DNA from 3 places in the Clostridium chromiireducens genome. Region 3 is predicted to be linked to each of the others. Evidence: riboswitches for the same ligand, from Rfam matches in the RefSeq annotation. Region 3 holds a riboswitch; each other region holds the start of a gene.
What was found. Region 3 has a riboswitch for cyclic di-GMP ahead of D2A34_RS10230 (response regulator). Riboswitches for the same ligand answer to the same signal wherever they lie in the genome.

Region 1 (3,296 bases), 580 kb from region 3:
GGAGGAAGTAATGTCGAAGAAAATAAGAAAAGCAATAATTCCAGCAGCAGGGCTAGGAACAAGATTTTTACCTGCAACCAAGGCTCAACCAAAGGAAATGCTTCCTATAGTTGATAAGCCAACAATTCAATATATTATAGAAGAAGCTATTGCTTCTGGTATTGAAGAGATACTCATTATTACTGGCAGAAATAAGAAATGCATTGAGGATCACTTTGATAAATCTATTGAACTTGAAGTAGAGCTTGAAAAAAATCATAAGGATGAATTATTAGATTTGGTTAAAAATATTTCAGATATGGTTGATATTCATTACATAAGGCAAAAAGAACCTAGAGGACTAGGACATGCTATTTTATGTGCTAAGAGTTTTGTAGGTAATGAGCCTTTTGCAATTCTTCTTGGTGATGATATAGTATATAATGAAGGAAAACCTTGCCTAAAGCAACTTATTGATTGCTATGGTGAATATAAAACAAGTATTTTAGGTGTGCAAAGTGTTAATCCTGAAGATGTATGCAAGTATGGTATAGTTAATGGAATAATAATTGAAGATAGAGTATGTAAAGTTAAAGGATTAGTAGAAAAACCAAGTATAGAAGATGCACCATCAAATACTGCAATACTTGGCAGATATATAATTACTTCTGCTATATTTGAAATTCTAGAAAATACAAAGCCTGGCAAAGGAAATGAAATTCAACTTACAGATGCATTGAAAGAGCTTGCTAAAAGTGAAGCTATGTATGCTTATAACTTTGAAGGAAAAAGATATGATGTTGGAGATAAGCTTGGATTTTTAGAAGCAACAGTTGAATATGCATTAAGAAAACCTGAAATTAAAGATGATTTTATAAAATACTTAAAAGGCCTTGATTTAGAATAAGTTTAAATTAAGTAAATAAATTAAATGTTTAGTGCTGGCTTTTTTAGTATAAAGGACTCGTTACTGTTAAGTAACGAGCCTTTTTAATTTTAGGCTATCTGAATTTTAGTTATATTTCTTTCTGTTAATTGAGTACTATATTTTTGAATTATCGTCCAGAAGAAGTAAAGAAAATATTCGTTCTCTTTGTAATTTTATATTAATAAGTATGCAAAAAATTGGATTATTTTATATAAATTTTGTATTGAAATCTTTGTACATTGATGATAAAATTAGTGATATGTTTCGGATAATGGAATTATATGTATAAAAATACATATAACTCAATCGTTAAATATTAAAGTTAAAAGATATTGGGGACTGTGAAAAATTCTCTTTATTTGGGCGCCTGGAGAATTTTGAGTTTGTGGTGCAACCGACCAATTTAAATTAATTGATAAATCAATTAGTTTAGATTGGTTTTTTGTTTTAAAAGATTATTATGAAGAAAAAATTAGGGGGAGAAAATCATGAAGGAGAAAAAAGATAGGATAAAAGAATTTGCTAGAAAAATTGAAATAGCGAGAGAAATATTACATAAGAAGATAGAAGAAAATATGGACAAAAAAGAAATTTTGAGAGTTAGCCAGGAGTTGGACAAACTAATAGTTAATTATTTATTAGAATGCACTATAAAGGCATAATTAAGATAGACTTCTGCTATGCCTTTATAGTGATGATTATTATTAGGTGGAATGCGAAGAGTTTGACTTGTCTAATGTTGATCATTCTCATATTTTTTTGTAATTAATTATATATAAATAGAAACGAAATATTATTTACTAATTCCATAAATTGTATATAATGTAAGTAAGTGAGTTTTTAGGCTGATGTAAATATAATAATTATTAAAATAATTACTTGCAATAAAGAAGAGGGGAGAATATCTGTGGCGATCTTTGATGTCTTTAAAAAGTATGATGAATTTGGGTTTAATTCTAAAGGATTTCACAAAAATGGTACAAGATATAATGATAATGGATTTGATAAAAATGGTGTTCACAAAAATGGTTCGTATTTTAATGATGAAGGGTATAACATGGAAGGGTATGATAAGCACGGTTTTGATAAGGATGGTTATAACAGTGCGGGATTCGATAAGGATGGATATAATAAAAAAGGGTATGACATGCGTGGCTATGATAAGCAGGGAGAATATTTAGAAGTAAGGTATTCATGGAAAAAGTAGAACTTACTAGCAAGCTCGAGACATTCTTGTAAAGGAGGCCGGATCTTGTGAAATTATCGGGTATAAGTTTAAATAATATAGAAATAAAGAAAACAGGTAAGATTGATTAGTTCGATAAAATCTTACCTGTTTTTATTATTAAAAAGATGAATTCCTAATAATGATAATATTTATGTCTACAACGTGGAATTCTATTTAGTATAACTCCTATAATGTTAGCACCTACTTTAAGTAAGAGTTTTTTTGATTCGATTACCTCATCTTTTTTTGTTTTTTCTGATTGTACAACGAGAATTGTTCCGTCAACATTTGTTGATAAAATTTGTGCATCTGTAATTCCGAGAAGGGGGCAGCAGTCTAGTATTATCAAATCATAAATTTCTTTTAAGGTAGTTATTAAATTACTCATTGAATTTGAGGATAGCATTTCAGCAGGGTTCGGTGGTAACTTACCAGATGTCAAAATATCAAGATTATCATTATGACGTATTATTGCTTCTTTTAAATCTGTTTCACCTATTAGAATTTCAGAGAGCCCAATTAAATTAGAAATATTAAATTTTTTATGAATTGATGGTCTTCTTAAATCGCAATCTATTAATAGTACTTTTTTATTATCTTGAGCAAATGATAATGCCAAATTTCCCGATATAGTAGATTTTCCTTCAGAGGCCACTGAACTGGTAATTAAAATGGTTTTTAGTTCTTTATTATATGAAGAGTATTGAATATTAGTCCGCAAAATTTTGTAAGCTTCTGATGAGTGCGATTTTGGTTTTTGTTCAACTATAAATCCTTTCTTTTCTTCTAAGCTCATTGAGTTTCTTAACATTTTTATACCCACCTTTTAAAAAATAGTCACCAAATAATCTATATATTTGTTTTACTTATTTTTATTAATGCAAACAGAATAAAATTCCAATTATTTAAAATAAGTTCAACTCATTTTCATAGTTTTTCAGAATAAAAATGTTTATAATTTCGGTAAGTTATCTCATAAGTATAAGTTTTGATTATCTATACAATTATTATTATATTCTTAAGAATAATAGCAAATGTAGATATATTAATCCTATATTTGTTATAATTATTTATATTATTCAAGGTTTTTGTATTAAATTAAGTAAGATAAGTAAGGAAAATCTAATATATAAATTGAGAGAAGAGGCGGCTAAGTGAAGA
Region 2 (3,296 bases), on a different contig from region 3:
CAAGCTTTCTTTTGCCAGCTGTATTGCTGCATTATTAACTTGCTGACTGCTATAATATATTCCTATAAATTTTTTAATATCATCTTTTTTAGATATAAATGACTCTATCTCAAATCCAGTAGATATTGCAACATCATCAATGGCAAAAATATTTAATGGATCTGCAAGAGCAACTTTAATCTTATTGTTATCAAAACCAAATGGAATTAACATATATTTTTCACACAAATTCTGAGGTATCAAAGTTATTGCTTTTCTATCAAAATTTATTGTATTTAAGTCTACTTTTTTTATTCCAGTTTGCTGCTCTATAGCTTCAATTATATCTTCTTCAGTTATAATTTTACTTTCAAGTAATATTTCTCCAAGCTTTTTACCAAGCACTTTTTGGGACCTTAATGCATCTTGCAATTGATATCCCGTAATTTTGCCCGCATTTACAAGAATGTTCCCTAACCTTCTTTTTTCAGTCGCCATTATATGTTTAACCCCTTTTATTTGTTATAAATGAAATAAGTATTGTGTCTTCAATATTAGTGTAAATTCAGCATGAAAATTATACAAGTAAAAACATTGTAAAAGATAAATATATATATACACCTTTATGTTAATAATTCGAAATATATTCTTAAAATTTCTGTACTATAAAACATAGAAATTATACTCCCTACTGCTATAAATGGTCCAAAAGCCATCTTTTCTTTTAGTTTTTTTAATTTTAATAAAACAATTATTATTCCTATTATACCTCCTAAGATTATGGCTAAAAATAATCCCAGCATAATTGCTTTTGTACCTAGAAACAACCCACAAACAACAGCAATTTCAATATCTCCTTCTCCCATTCCTTTAGTCAGAAATACAATTAATCCTATAATTCCTCCGCCTATTAATCCTCCTAAAATTAAATTAAGGACTCCATTTTCATGCATAAAATATTGCGTTAATATAAATACAATCCCAACTATTCCACTCAAAATTGTAGTGCTGGTAAACACATATTGAGTATCAAAATCTATCATGGAAATTACTATTAGAAACGATACGAATAAACAATATTTTATAGTAATTAGAGTTATGCCAAATTTCAAGTATATTAATAAGTAGAATATCCCATTAAGACACTCAATGAGCGGATATCTTATGGAAATCTTTTCACCACAATATCTACATTTTCCCCTGAGAAATATATAACTAATTACAGGCACCAAATCTAGATAACTCAATTTGTGTTTACAGCTGGTACAATGTGACGGGGGAAATGCTATCGATTCTTCCCTAGGAATTCTATGTATACATACATTTAAAAAACTTCCTATAACTAATCCCAATACAATTATTAATCCATAATCCAATTTACTCTCTCCAATACCTCTGTAGAAATATTTCTTTTAAATTCTCAGGTAATATAATTCAAGTTATTTTTAAGAACCTTTTAATAATTCCTTATACTTCAGGCAGTTATTTTTGCTTCTGAAAAGTATGCAAAAAAACCCACCTAAGATACTATAACTATAAAGGTCGGTTGCACTATTAACTCATCACATATAAAGTGCCCAAATAAATATATGAATCATCGTTCCCTATAACATATAAATGCTATTTCTATTCAATTTTGATTATACCTTATACAAAAACATACCATCTATTACATATATTTGAATTTTATCACATAACATCTTAATAGTCTACAATTCAAATATATATTTCCTCATAAGTATGAAAAACCTTATAATATAATTTCTATCTATTAGTTTGTATCCATTTTTCATACTCTTGTCTTGTAATTATATTACTCATAACTAAATTTCTTAAGTCCATATCCATTGTCTGCATTCCAAATTTGGATCCCATTTGTATAAAACTATCTATTTGCTCAAAGTTACCTTCTCTAATTAGATTTTTTATACCTGGAGTACATACCATTATCTCCATTGCTGCTGTTCTACCTTGCCCTGAAGCTTTTGGAATCAGAACTTGTGATACAACACCTCTCAATAAAGACGATAGCTGAATCTTTACTTCATTTTGATGACTAGACTCAAATGAATTAATAATTCTGTATATACTATTTGCAGCACCCAAGTTATGTAATGTAGAAAAAACCAAGTGACCTGTTTGTGCTGCTCTTAATGCTATTTCAATAGTTTCTGGATCTCTCATTTCTCCAAGTAATATAACATCTGGATCTTGTCTAAGTGCAGCTCTCAAACCCATTGCATAACTTTTAGTATCTTGTCCAATCTCTCTTTGATTTACCATAGACTTATGGTTTTCGTATATATATTCTATTGGCTCCTCAAGAGTAATTATGTGCTTATCCTTAGTTAAATTTATTTCATTTACCATAGCTGCAAGCGTTGTACTTTTACCTGAACCCGTTGGCCCTGTAACTAGTACCAAACCATCACTTAATTCAGTAAACGATTTTAGTGCTTGTGCGGTTGCCAAATCTTTAAGTTTAGGTATAGCCTCTTTAATTACTCTCAGACATATTGCATAACTTCCTTTACACTTATATGCATTGACTCTGAAATTCCCCATTCCAGGTCTATTATATTTAAAATCAATTTCTCCATCTTCTAAAAATTCGCTAAATTTATCAGGAGCTAAATCCTGAATATATTCTCCAACTTCTTCATGAGAAATTATATCTTCTTGTATCTTAACTAATACCCCATCTATTCTTACCTTAGGAACTTGTTCAGAAGTAATATGTATATCAGATGTACTACTTATATCAACGGTATCTAATAATTTATCTATTTTAGCCACGTTCTGTATCCTCCGCATAAAAATTAGAATATTTTATAAAATTATTATATCATTACTAAAATAGTACTGTCACCTCAATTTTTTATAAAATTCTCTAAATATTTAATTTAATACTAAAAAATGATAGTTTTCCGTCAAAACTCATTACCACAAAAGGAATTTTTTTCTCCTTTTTATAATTATATTTAATTCTCGCCATACACCGTATTGTATAAATTTATATTTAAAACAATCACATCCAACTAGCAAATTAAATAATACATAATAATAAATAAAAATGTCTAAATATAATCTATATATAAAAACTCACAAAAAATATATTACAAATTTCTCAGTATTTATAAATATCATATAATTCTACCACATTATCGCTTAACTTTGGTAATATAATTTTAGTAATAATATTACATGGATAATGAAAATGTTGATGTATGATTAACATCAATTTTGAAACAAACCAACTTATGCTAAACTGCGAAAACATTATCTCTATTTTTCCTTATACTTTTAAGAAAAAACAC
Region 3 (3,296 bases):
CAAAATTTTTAGAGGATCATTAATTGGAGTTTCATAAACATTAACATCAACGGAAATAATCTTGTATGATGTTACGCCGTCTGGTTCTGACCAGCCATCAATAGCATTTATTTGAGATTTAGCGCTTTCTGGCGAAAGACTACCATCTCCAACTGCCTTGGTTATATTATCTAAGTATGTGTTTTTAACTCCATTATAAAGACCTACCTGTCCTCTAAAGTATTTTGTTCTCCATTCATCATTTATATCAGCAACAGAATATTGAGGACTTGATGAAGTTACAATTTTAGTTTCAGATGAAGTTGTAGACGAAGATGAATTTGAATTTGTAACCCATGCTCCACTTGAATTTACATAATATCCATCTATTGAAGTATTATGCGCCATATATCCATCTGCAAAAAAATAATACCAATTTCCATTTATTGATTTCCATGTTCCTTTTACATATGAGTTACCTTCTGTATACTTCCATCCATTATTATCTTGTATCCATTCAGCATTTGCTTTGATTGGATTTAATGCTAATATTGATGCTACTACTAATGAACTTGCTATTAATCTTACGTTTCTCATTTTATTTCCCCCTAAAAATTATATATAAAATAAATAAATTTATTTTATCTTGTGTTATTTTTTGAATGTATTAAGTAAATAATGTTATAGATAGATTTACCACAATATATGTTTTTGTATATAATCTATTTTTAAACATTATATATCTCCATCTTATTTATAGATATAATTAATTATATAGTACATTATTGTAAAATTATATATTTAAATGTAAGAGAATAAATAAAAAACATTTTAGAGATTATATAGGTATTTTATGTATAGTTTGATAATTAGAAATTAAAATTAAAATTATAATAAAAGATAAACTAATTAGATAGCATTAGATTGTTATGATTTTGTCACATAAAAATTATTATAAAGCATGCATTTTTTATTAATAAAAAGCAATGTCGAAAGCTATTTAAATATAAGGTGGCAGAATATTAATTGTGTAAAAGACTATAAATATCTAGATTTAGACAAGGTTTACACAATAATTGATAAAGTTATTAAATAAAATTTACAATGTTATTAGGAAAATATTGCATTTAATGTTGATTTTTCTTGTATTAATGTGATAATATATACATATAAAGACATAAAATTACATATGTATACAAGGATTGGGAACTATGAAGAATTCTCTTTATTTGGGCATCTTGAGAATTTGGAGTTAATGATGCAACCCACCAATCAAAACTAATTTATTTTTTATAATTAGTTTTGATTGGTTTTTTTATTTATAAAATAAGTGATAAATTAAATTTTAAAATTATTTATATAAGAGGTGGATGTGTTATGAATACAAGAGATAAAATTATAAAGGTTATAAATGATAATTTGAAAACAAACTCAGAGTTTGAATTTGTTTCAGAATTAGGAGATTTAACTTTAGCAGATATGTATTATTTAGAAAAAATCTCAGCTATTAATAGCATTAAAGCGAAATTCAAATATAAAATAATTGATAATACTTATATAAAGATTCATTATTCATTTTAATGAGTATTTTAGTGTGAGGTACAGAAGATATGGAATATACAATAAAGATTACTTTAAGCAAAATAAAGAAACAAGAAGAGAACGAAAGAAAAGAGAATAATTAGATTAAACTTTCTGAAGAAATGATGATCTATTCGAACGATGTCGAATTTGTAGTTAACATATTATATGTTTAATATTGAATCTTTTGCATAATTATGATAACATAGACATAAATTTCGAATAATAATATCAAGATTGGAAGCTATGAAAAATTCTTTATATTTGGGCACTTTAAGGATTTAGAGCTAGTTGTGCAACCGACCAATTTAAACTAATTAGAAATATATTAGTTTTTATTGGTCTTTTTTTATATATGAAATAGATAACAATATAAAAAATGAGTTATTGCGTAAATATTGAGTTTGTATAGTAAAATCAGAAAAGGAAGGGTGAAAAGTAATGAGTGAGAAGCAAAAAAATATATTATTGGTTGAGGACATGCCAAGTGTTAGAAAATTTATAAGTCTTATCTTGGAAAATGCAGATTATAATGTAATTGAAGCATCAAATGGTGAAGAAGGAATCGAGATATATAAAAAATCAGGAAATATTGATTTAATAATCACGGATATATATATGCCACAAAAAACTGGTTTAGAACTTGTAGTAGAATTAAGAGAAGAATATAGTAATATAAACGTAATTGTCCTTTCAGACGGTGGAGAAAATAACTTTTCGAACGAGCTAGGTGTGTGTGAAGCATTGGGGGCTACTTATTTTATAAAAAAAGATATGATTATTGATGAATTAATTGAACTAGTGGAAAAAATATTTTCGAAATAACCATGGATAAACTAATAAATCAAAAGCTCATACAAGGCTAAAATTGGCCTTGTATTGGGCTTTTAATTTAAATACAAACTATTTGTCATAAAAGGTAGTTAGTGGTATAATTGTAATAATAAATTTTAAACAATAACTATTATTTATATACCTATAGCTAAAGAAATAGAATTGGAGGTGAGGATAATGAGTAACTTTTTTATTAATATACTTCTTTTAATTTCAGCAATATTTATAGGTGGACATTTATTTAAGGATGCACCTTTTGAATGCAACTCCAAAATTTGCACAAATATTTTACTTGGTTTAGGAGGTGGAATTCTCGCAATAGGTATGATGATTTACTCAATAAATATTGACAGTACAAAAACTTTAGTAGATTTAAGAGTTATAGCATTAATGTTAATATATTACATTGGTGGAATTCTACCGTCACTAATTACAGGAATAATTGTAGTTATATTTAGGACTTTATATTTTGGAATAAATCAATCATCAATAGTTGCAGTTTTTCAAATTCTAATAATAATATTGTCATATCCAATAATTAGTAAATTGAAGTTAAATATGGTTAAAAAGTGGTTGGCGATATACTTAGTTAATACGTTTTTCATAATAGGTACATATTATTACTTGTTATTTAATGAGGATAATGTTTTTAAGATACTTTTGGAGTATTTTATTATTTCGACGATTGCAGCTATATTGTCTTATTATTTATTAAAATATGTTAGGTCATCAAATGAATTGTATAAGAGATATAAAAATGAGGCTACAAAAGATTTTTTGACTGGATTAAATAATACAAGGCAATTTGATTTGATATTTAATAAAAGTGTCGCAAATGCAAAGGAAAAGGATGAAAAGTTATCCTGCTTAATGGTTGATATAGATCATTTTAAGCGTGTTAA

Region 1: linked by a shared signal. The riboswitch ahead of D2A34_RS07470 (aspartyl-phosphate phosphatase Spo0E family protein) and the one ahead of D2A34_RS10230 (response regulator) in region 3 are both predicted to bind cyclic di-GMP.
Region 2: linked by a shared signal. The riboswitch ahead of D2A34_RS01800 (prepilin peptidase) and the one ahead of D2A34_RS10230 (response regulator) in region 3 are both predicted to bind cyclic di-GMP.

What each region holds. Positions count from the first base shown of each region.
Region 1 covers NZ_QXDJ01000002.1:476,296-479,591, forward strand. Annotated here, with positions in the region: gene galU (UTP--glucose-1-phosphate uridylyltransferase GalU) at 11-886, shown strand; cyclic di-GMP riboswitch class II at 1,233-1,316, shown strand; gene D2A34_RS07470 (aspartyl-phosphate phosphatase Spo0E family protein) at 1,396-1,569, shown strand; gene D2A34_RS07475 (hypothetical protein) at 1,815-2,114, shown strand; gene D2A34_RS07480 (CpsD/CapB family tyrosine-protein kinase) at 2,269-2,946, opposite strand; gene D2A34_RS07485 (VanZ family protein) at 3,290-3,296, shown strand, end outside.
Region 2 covers NZ_QXDJ01000001.1:437,667-440,962, forward strand. Annotated here, with positions in the region: gene D2A34_RS01795 (GspE/PulE family protein) at 1-477, opposite strand, end outside; gene D2A34_RS01800 (prepilin peptidase) at 603-1,355, opposite strand; cyclic di-GMP riboswitch class II at 1,511-1,593, opposite strand; gene D2A34_RS01805 (type IV pilus twitching motility protein PilT) at 1,744-2,775, opposite strand.
Region 3 covers NZ_QXDJ01000002.1:1,051,335-1,054,630, forward strand. Annotated here, with positions in the region: gene D2A34_RS10220 (hypothetical protein) at 1-576, opposite strand, end outside; cyclic di-GMP riboswitch class II at 1,175-1,258, shown strand; gene D2A34_RS10225 (hypothetical protein) at 1,357-1,560, shown strand; cyclic di-GMP riboswitch class II at 1,791-1,874, shown strand; gene D2A34_RS10230 (response regulator) at 2,002-2,385, shown strand; gene D2A34_RS10235 (GGDEF domain-containing protein) at 2,572-3,296, shown strand, end outside.